DNA from 2 places in the Paenibacillus haidiansis genome. Region 1 is predicted to be linked to the other one. Evidence: riboswitches for the same ligand, from Rfam matches in the RefSeq annotation. Region 1 holds a riboswitch; the other holds the start of a gene.

Region 1 (4,215 bases):
TGCCGTTCGGGCCGATGATGCCCCAGAACTCGCCGGGTTCGACCTTCCAGTTGATCCCGCGCAGCGCCTGCAGGCGGCCGTACGATTTGGCGGCATCCTTCACCTCGATCATCGCATTTCCCTCTCCCTCGATTTTTTCTTTCTATATAACAAGTAGGCAAAAAACGGCGCGCCGACGAACGCCGTAACCACCCCGAGCGGAATTTCCGTCGGAGCGAGCAGCGAGCGGGCCGCAAGGTCGCTCCACATCATAAAAATACCGCCGCCAATTGCGGAAAGCGGAATAATAAGCCGGTAATCCGGCCCCGTAATCAGCCGGATGATGTGGGGGACAACAAGGCCGACAAACCCGATCACTCCGGACACGGACACCGCGGCCGCCGTCATCAGCGTAGCCACGAGTAAAACAATCAGCTTGGTCCATTCCACATTGAGCCCGGAATGCGCCGCCTCGCGCTCACCCAAGGCGAGCAGGTTCAGCGAACGCGCCCGGCCCCACAGAAACAATCCACCCAGGGCCAGATATGGAAGCAGGATGGCCGTATACGACCATCCGCGGAGACTGAGACTTCCCATTGTCCAATATAATATTTCGTTCACCGTTCTTTTCGACATCGTTGTGAGAAAGGAGACGATCGATCCGAGGAAGGACTGCATCACGACGCCCGACAAAATCAGGCTTTCGATCGGAATTTTGCCGTTCTCCCTGGCTAGCCGCATCACGACCCACAATGTGGCCGCACCTGTAAGAAAAGCGACCATCGGCAGAGTGAACACCCCTGCAAGAGAAAACTGCCAGCCGAAAAAGATCAGCACGGCCGCGCCCACCGCCGAACCCGAGGATACCCCCAGGGTGAACGGGTCGGCCAGCGGATTGCGCAGCACCCCTTGAAATGCGGCGCCCGCGACCGCGAGCGAAGCGCCGACGAGCAGGCCGAGCAGCACCCGGGGCAGGCGAACCTGCATGACGATTTGCTCGGACGAGCTCGGCCAATAAGGTTGTATCCATTCTCCGAGCCCGGGGATCCGGTGCAGCAAAATGGCGGTGATCTCGCCGATCGGCAGAGGAACGGAACCGACCCCGATGCAAATCAGCAGCGTCAAAATTAGCAGGCCTAGGCCGACCGTTCCGTACCCCGCCAATTTGGTTCTCATGGCTGCATCAGTTCCGGATAGATCGCTTTCGCCACTTCAATCAGCCCTTGGGTCACGCGCGGGCCCGGACGGCTGAGCAAATTGTCGTCGAGCGCAATGATCCGGTCTTCCTTGACCGCCGTAATTTGGTCCCAGCCGCCGCGGCCTTTGATAATTTCCGCCAGCGTCCGGTTGTTCTCGTCGATGACGCTCTTGGCGTACAAGATGACGTCGGGATTCGCCTGGATGATATTCTCTTCATTGATTTCGCTCCAGCCCGTAATATCGGAGGCCACGTTCACGCCGCCGGCCAAGGTGATCATCTCGTCCATGAACTCGCCTTTACCGACCGTCCAGCCCGGCGAAAACTCGATGTATACTTTTTTCTTTTGATCGTCGGATAAATTTTTCACGGCGTCGGTCACTTGCGCGAGCTCGGCCTTCATTTGCTCGGTAACCTGGAGCGCTTCCTGCTGGTGATCGGTGATTTCGCCGACCGCCCGGATATTCTCCATCACCTGTTCCACTGTTTTGGAATTGGAACGGTACACTTTGAGACCGAGATCGGTCAGGCTTTTTACCGTCTCTTCGCCGACCAGATTGCCCGCGAGCACAAGGTCCGGCTGGGCCGCAACGACCGCCTCCACATTGACCTGGAATCCGCCCATGCGCGGCTTGTCTTTGACCGTTTCCGGATAATCGTCGTTATCGGAGACCCCGACAACTTGTTCATCCAGCCCCAGAGCGAACAGCCCTTCCGTCTCCGACGGCGCCAGCGAGACAATCCGCTGCGGTGCGGATTCGAAAGTGAACTCCGTGCCGAAAGCGTCCTTTACCGTAAGCGGATATGCAGTGCGCAGTTCCCCTTGCTCCGGGTCGGCGGCATTACCCGCTTGCTGTTGTTCCTGTCCGGCCTGAGTCACGTTATTGCCGGTGTTTGCGGACGAATTTCCGTTATTGGAGCCGCAGCCGGCCATGATAAACAGCATCAGCGCCAGCAGCCAGATTCCCAAAAGCTTAGTATATTTCTTCATTGCTCTCTCCCCTTCGCTTTCTAGTTCTCAAAGAAATGCCTGAGCCGAAGCGAACCCCCGCTTCCGGTCAATTCCCCCACAAGGGAAGATCGGAACAAAAGAAAAACCCATCCTGTGTCGGATGGGTTACGTCTACAAAGTTATAACGGAAACCGGCCTAGAGTTTCATACCGGGAACACAGCTTCCGAATCTATGCAGAGCGTTATCCTTTCCTCGAAGGACCGTCTATTACTTCCCGTGGGCAGGTCTCCTGACTATCAGGTTGGCGACGAAAGCCCGCCTTCCCATCATGCTGTGGCGCATGACAGTGGCATAACTTCTAGCTTCGTCCCTGAATACAGTGGCGGGACCGTGCCGGATTCGCACCGGCTTCCCTTTTAACCCGAAGCTGCTTGCCGCAAGCTTCAGGACCAACGGGTGCTTTCTATTCGCTTGAATCAGAGCTTTTCTTTCTCTATTGGATTATAGGGGAAAAGCTTAAATCTTACAATATAACCGGCCGGGATTCTAGTAATAGATATCCATCTCCGTCTCCTGCCCGCTTAGTACTGCTCCAGGGACAAGTCCGCCCCGAGCACACCGACCACGGCGCCGTCTTTAACGATCGGCACGGACAAGGTGATGCAGCGACGCTTCGTGATGGCGGAGACATACACTTCCGAGACTACCGTCTCCCCGTTTACAGCCTTGCGAAACCACTCGCGGCCCTTGGCATTGAGCAGCCCCGCCTCCGGAATCGAGACGACGAAAGAACCGTCCGCCCGGTTGCTCCAGGCCGCTTCCAGCCCGGCTTCGCTTGCGAGCAATTGCTCCAGAGCTTCGCGATGTTCCGGCTCGCGCATCGCGACGATCGCTTCGCTTTCCGCCTGCTCCCGCAGCTTTCGCGCATAGGCGAGTCCCAGCTCTTGAGCCGCAGACTCCCGCTTCGCTTCTTCATCCCCGGAATTCGCGTTACTCCGCACATGATCCAGGGATGAAATCAGTTCGGCCTGGGCCCTGTGGAGTCCGCCGGACACCGTTTGCAGCTTGGAGATATGAACCCGCTGCGATTCCATACGGGACAAGGCGCCTTCCACATGGACAATGCTGCGGCTCAGCGCCGCATGGACTTCCCTCATCATGAGCTCCATATTCCGCGTCATTTCCGACTGCTCCCGGCTGCGGCGCCCCGTCTCGCCGACCAGCTCATTGACCTCGGCGACCTCCTCGGAAATGTAACGGATATCGCCGCCCATCGATTTAAGCAGCTCAATTCCGTCCATCGCCGATTTTTTGCCGTCATTCAGCGTTTCCTTGACCCTTTCCACTTCGCTCATGATCTGCCGGAACAGCGGTGCCGAGCTGCCGATCGCCTTGCTGCTCTGCTGCGCGAGTTGACGCATCCGGCCGGCTACGACGTCGAAGCCTTTGCCCTGCTCGCCCAGCCTGGCCGCCTCGATGGAAGCGTTCAAGGCAAGCAGCGATACTTCGCCGGAGATGCCTTCCAGCTCGCGATATAAATTTCCGAGCTGCCGGGTGTTGTGCTCCAAATCGCTCATCGGACCGATGATGGATTGTTGGGATTCCGCCAGCGAGCGAATCGTCCCGTCCGCGGCGGCCAGCGCCTCCGTGATCCGCGACGCCTCGGCCAGCGTCCTCCCGCTCCGGTTATGGAGCTGGTCCGCGGCCTCTTGAATTCGCAGTGCGGAGGAGGCGACCTCCTGCATGGCGGCCAGGCTTTCCTGCACCTGCTCCAGCGAACGTTCGCTGCTGGATTTAAGCTTCATATCTTCAACCGAGGAAATATCGGACAAACGCTGGAGCTGTTCGATACTCTCGTTGACCTCGCCGACCGCGGCCTTCAGTCTGTCGGATGCGACCAGCGATTCATTGACCATCGCCATCCAGTCGCTCTCGCTGCGTCCCGCCGCACCGGGATCGATCGGAAGCAAGCGCATCGAAGCGCCGGATGCTCGCTTGCCTTCCCTCTTCAACTTAGGAAGGATTAAAGAAAGCGCTGCGTTCATAGTAAGTATGCGATCATGTTTTCCCATTCCGCGGAGTTGA
Region 2 (4,215 bases), on a different contig from region 1:
AGAACGTCACCGTTTCCGCCCTGAGAATTTCCGTGACGGTCGCCAGCGCGCTTTACAACCAAAGAATCGTCCTGAAAAAAATCGAGCTGCTGAACCAAACGACGGACAATCTGATCGCCAGCACCTCGAAAATGCTGAAGGATCAGGGCGCGGCGATTCAGAAGCAATCGCTGGAAACGAGCATCTCCGTCGATACGCTGAAACAGGCTTTCAGCGACGTGCTGGAGGCTTTCGATTCGATCAGCACCTACAAGCGGGAGGCGCTCCCGAAAATGCGCGAAACGATCAGCCAGTTCCGGGAATTGGCCGATACCGGCGAAAAGCAGATCGAACGTCTGGAGAAAGGCCAGAAATTAGGGTTGTAGCTTTGACAGGGCGAAAACGGAATAACGCCGAAGGCAAAACGAAAAATCCTGCATTCCACTGCAGGATTTTTTCGCGTTCATCCGGCCCAATGCGGCGGACGGACGAGCGACGGCGGCAGCTTCGTGGCGGCATCTCCCCTCGCCGCGTTAAGCTGCGTTTGGGTCAGGAAAAGGCTGCCGGTCAGATCGGCCCCGCGAATATCCGCATCCCGGAAGTCCGCCCCGATCAGGTCGGCGAATCTGAGATCGGCGTCCCGGAGATCGGCGGCAATGAGGTAAGCGCCCCTTAAATTGGCGTACCGGAGGTCCGCCCCCTTCAATTTGGCGCCGATGAGATCGGCTCCCCGCCCCACTTTACGCTTCGGCGGTTTCTGCGGGCTTCCATATCGGCGGCGGGCGTCTTCGCGCACCAGCTCGCTCGCTTGGCGAAGCAGATCGCTCACCTTGGCCCGGTGCCCCGCCGCATCCAGCGCGATAAGCTCGTCCGGTCCTAAACCAGTGAATCGCTCCGTTTCGTCCAGAGCCCGGCGGATCTCATCACGGAGAGTATCGGCGGCCGGCAGGGCCAAAACTTCGTATAGGTACCAAAGCAGCTCATGAAGCTGCCACATAACCGGAAACACCGCGAACATCTCCGCGGCGGTCCCGGGAGCTTGGCGCCAGTCTATTCCGCGATAGGTGATTTGCGAGACTTTCTGTCCGGCACCGAAGCAATCATACACCGTACAGCCGCGGTATCCGCGGTCCCGCAGCGAATCATGCGTACCGCAGCGGAAATCCTCCCGCAGATGCGGACAAGGCTGGCCGGCCGGTTTGTCGGCGGCAAAATCCGCCGAAGCGGCGAACGGCAGCGCCACACAGCATAAGCCGAAGCAGTTCCCGCAATCCGCCTGAAGGCCGGCCCGCCCGGGGGCGGGCGAAGACGGCGTATTTTCGTGATTCCGTGCCATTACCCCAACTTCCTTTCATGATGCACCTTAAATTTAATTATCTATATATTATCTTAAATCCCTATAGCATTTTATGATAGAATGATTTTGTTTGACCAGTAGTCAACGAAAATTTACAGAAATGAATAAAGAGAGGAACATTACAATTGGCACAGTTGTTTTACAAGTACGGAGCAATGAACAGCGGTAAGTCGATTGAAATTTTGAAGGTCGCCCACAATTACGAAGAACAAAACAAGCCTGTTCTTATTTTTACTTCCGCCGTGGACGACCGCGATGAAGTAGGCTTCGTCTCTTCACGGATCGGTTTGCGCAGAGAAGCGATTCCGATTTACGACGATACGGATATTTACGAAATCGTACGAAGTCATAAACCGAAGCTGTATTGCGTGCTGATCGACGAATGTCAATTTCTTAGTGAAAGCAGCATCCGGCAGCTTGTTCGGATCGTCGATGAGCTCGATATCCCGGTGATGGCGTTCGGGCTGAAGAACGATTTTCAAAATCAGCTGTTCGAGGGCAGCCGCCAATTGCTCATATACGCGGACAAAATCGAAGAAATGAAAACAATCTGCTGGTTTTGCGCCCGCAAGGCCACGATGAACCTGCGGATGGAGAACGGCAAACCGGTATATACCGGAGAGCAGATCCAAATCGGCGGCAATGAATCCTACTATCCGGTATGCCGCAAATGCCATGCCAACCCGCCGCTGTAAAATATCCCTACTATCGCAAGTGAGAATTAGCCCCGGACCAGCCCGAATGGTCCGGGGCTTCTTTAGAATCAAACTTTGTTTTGCTCTATTTCTAAATGATATTTATTAAAAACATCTTGACATAACACTATATATTGGGATATATTCGCAATACGCCAACTACATATTGTGGAGACAGGTACTTTGTTGATCAACAAGGTTTAATAGGGAAGTGCGGTGCGAAACCGACGCGGTCCCGCCACTGTAACAGAGGAGTGCTCTCTGAATGAACCACTGAATCGCCCCTTGGATAGACCGGCATTCGGGAAGGTAGAGAGGATGTTGAGACTGGAGCCAGGAGACCTGCCTGTTTCTTAGACACGGGAGCTTCCTACGGGAAATAGGACAGTGTTTTACATCAGGTTATTTTAAGCTGAGGTATTTTGCCTGCCCGTTCTTTCGGGGGTAAAATATCTTTTTTTATTGAAGGATGTGAAAATGATGGTTATCGCCTACGATTCAAAAACCGGCAATGTCAGACGGTTTATTCAAAAGCTGGATGCCGAATGCGTTCAGATTGACGAGGATATGAGTCTGGATACGCCTTTCGTGTTGGTCACCTATACGACGGGCTTCGGCCAGGTTCCGGAGAAGGTGCAGAAATTTCTGGCCAGGAACCACAAACAGCTGCAGGCCGTGGCCGCTTCCGGCAACCGCAATTGGGGGCAATGCTTCGCCATGAGCGCCGACAAGATCGCCTCCCAGTATGAAGTGCCTGTGCTGTACAAATTTGAACTCAGCGGCACTCCGTTAGATGTTACCAACTTTCAAGAAAGGATGAGTTCACTTGAAGCATATCGAGCTAAACAATGAAATTATGTCCCGGAGAGAAGACGGCTTCTTCGATCTGGAAAAGGACCTGCAAGCCGTACAGGCGTTTGAGGAAGAGGTAAAACTGCAAATGATGGCTTTCTCCAGCGTAGAGGAGCGGATTACTTATTTGGTAGAGCATAACTATTACTATGATGTGCTCGCCGAATACACGATGGAGCAGGTAAAGTCCATCACTGCGCTAATTGCCTCCATCCCGTTCGAATTCAAATCTTACATGGCCGTTTCCAAATTTTATCGGGACTACGCCCTGAAAACAAACGACAAAAAACTGTATCTGGAGACATATCAGGACCGGATCGCGATTGTCTCCCTGTTCCTAGGCCAAGGGAACTTTGAAAAGGCCAAGGAATACGCCGTTGCGCTGATCGAGCAGCGCTACCAGCCCGCAACGCCGACCTTTCTCAATGCCGGGAAAGCCCGGCGCGGTGAAATGGTCTCCTGCTACCTGCTTGAGCTTGACGACTCGCTGAACAGCATCAACTACAATATTTCGACCTCGATGCAGCTGTCCAAGCTGGGCGGCGGTATCGCGCTGAACCTGAGCAAGCTGCGCGCCCGCAACGAAGAAATCAAGGGCATCGCGAACGCCTCCAGCGGCATCATGCCGGTGGCCAAAATTCTCGAGGATACGTTCTCTTATGTGAACCAATTGGGCCAGCGCAAAGGCGCGGGGGCTGTGTATATCAACATTTTCCACTGGGATGCCAACGAGCTGCTCGACAGCAAGAAGATCAACGCCGACGAGAAGTCCCGCCTGCAGTCGCTGTCCATCGGACTGATCTGCCCGGATAAATTCTTTGAGCTCGCCGAGCGGAACGAGGATCTGTATGCATTTGCCCCGTATTCCGTCTATAAGGCGTACGGGCAGCATCTCGACGATATGGATATCGATGCGATGTATGAGGAACTGCTCGCCAACCCTGCCGTGATCAAAAAGAAAGTGATGAGCGCACGCGATATGCTGACGAAGATTGCGATCATCCAGCTGGAGAGCGGCTATCCCTATATCATCTACCGCTCGAACGCCAGCCGCCAGCATGCCTTGAACGCGATCGGCAGCATCAAAATGTCCAATCTGTGTACGGAAATCTTCCAGCTGCAGGAAACCTCCACGATCCACGATTATGATCAAGCGGACGAAATCCGCCGCGACATCAGCTGCAACCTCGGCTCGCTGAACATCGTGAATGTGATGGAGCACCGCAAGCTTCGCGAGTCCGTATACACGGGCATGGATATGCTAACCGCGGTGTCCGACATGATGAGCATCGAGAACGCGCCGGGCGTGCGCAAAGCCAACTCGGAGCTGCA

The links. A riboswitch is a leader RNA that binds a small molecule or an ion and turns the genes downstream of it on or off. The one in region 1 is predicted to bind cobalamin.
Region 2: linked by a shared signal. The riboswitch ahead of nrdI (class Ib ribonucleoside-diphosphate reductase assembly flavoprotein NrdI) and the one ahead of V3851_RS14350 (ABC transporter substrate-binding protein) in region 1 are both predicted to bind cobalamin.

Annotation. Positions count from the first base shown of each region.
Region 1 covers NZ_JAZHPZ010000006.1:193,117-197,331, forward strand. The annotation lists gene V3851_RS14340 (ABC transporter ATP-binding protein) at 1-112, opposite strand, end outside; gene V3851_RS14345 (FecCD family ABC transporter permease) at 109-1,155, opposite strand; gene V3851_RS14350 (ABC transporter substrate-binding protein) at 1,152-2,168, opposite strand; cobalamin riboswitch at 2,393-2,599, opposite strand; gene V3851_RS14355 (methyl-accepting chemotaxis protein) at 2,712-4,215, opposite strand, start outside.
Region 2 covers NZ_JAZHPZ010000010.1:143,560-147,774, forward strand. The annotation lists gene V3851_RS18615 (toxic anion resistance protein) at 1-365, shown strand, start outside; gene V3851_RS18620 (pentapeptide repeat-containing protein) at 443-1,315, opposite strand; gene V3851_RS18625 (thymidine kinase) at 1,462-2,031, shown strand; cobalamin riboswitch at 2,191-2,395, shown strand; gene nrdI (class Ib ribonucleoside-diphosphate reductase assembly flavoprotein NrdI) at 2,512-2,883, shown strand; gene nrdE (class 1b ribonucleoside-diphosphate reductase subunit alpha) at 2,858-4,215, shown strand, end outside.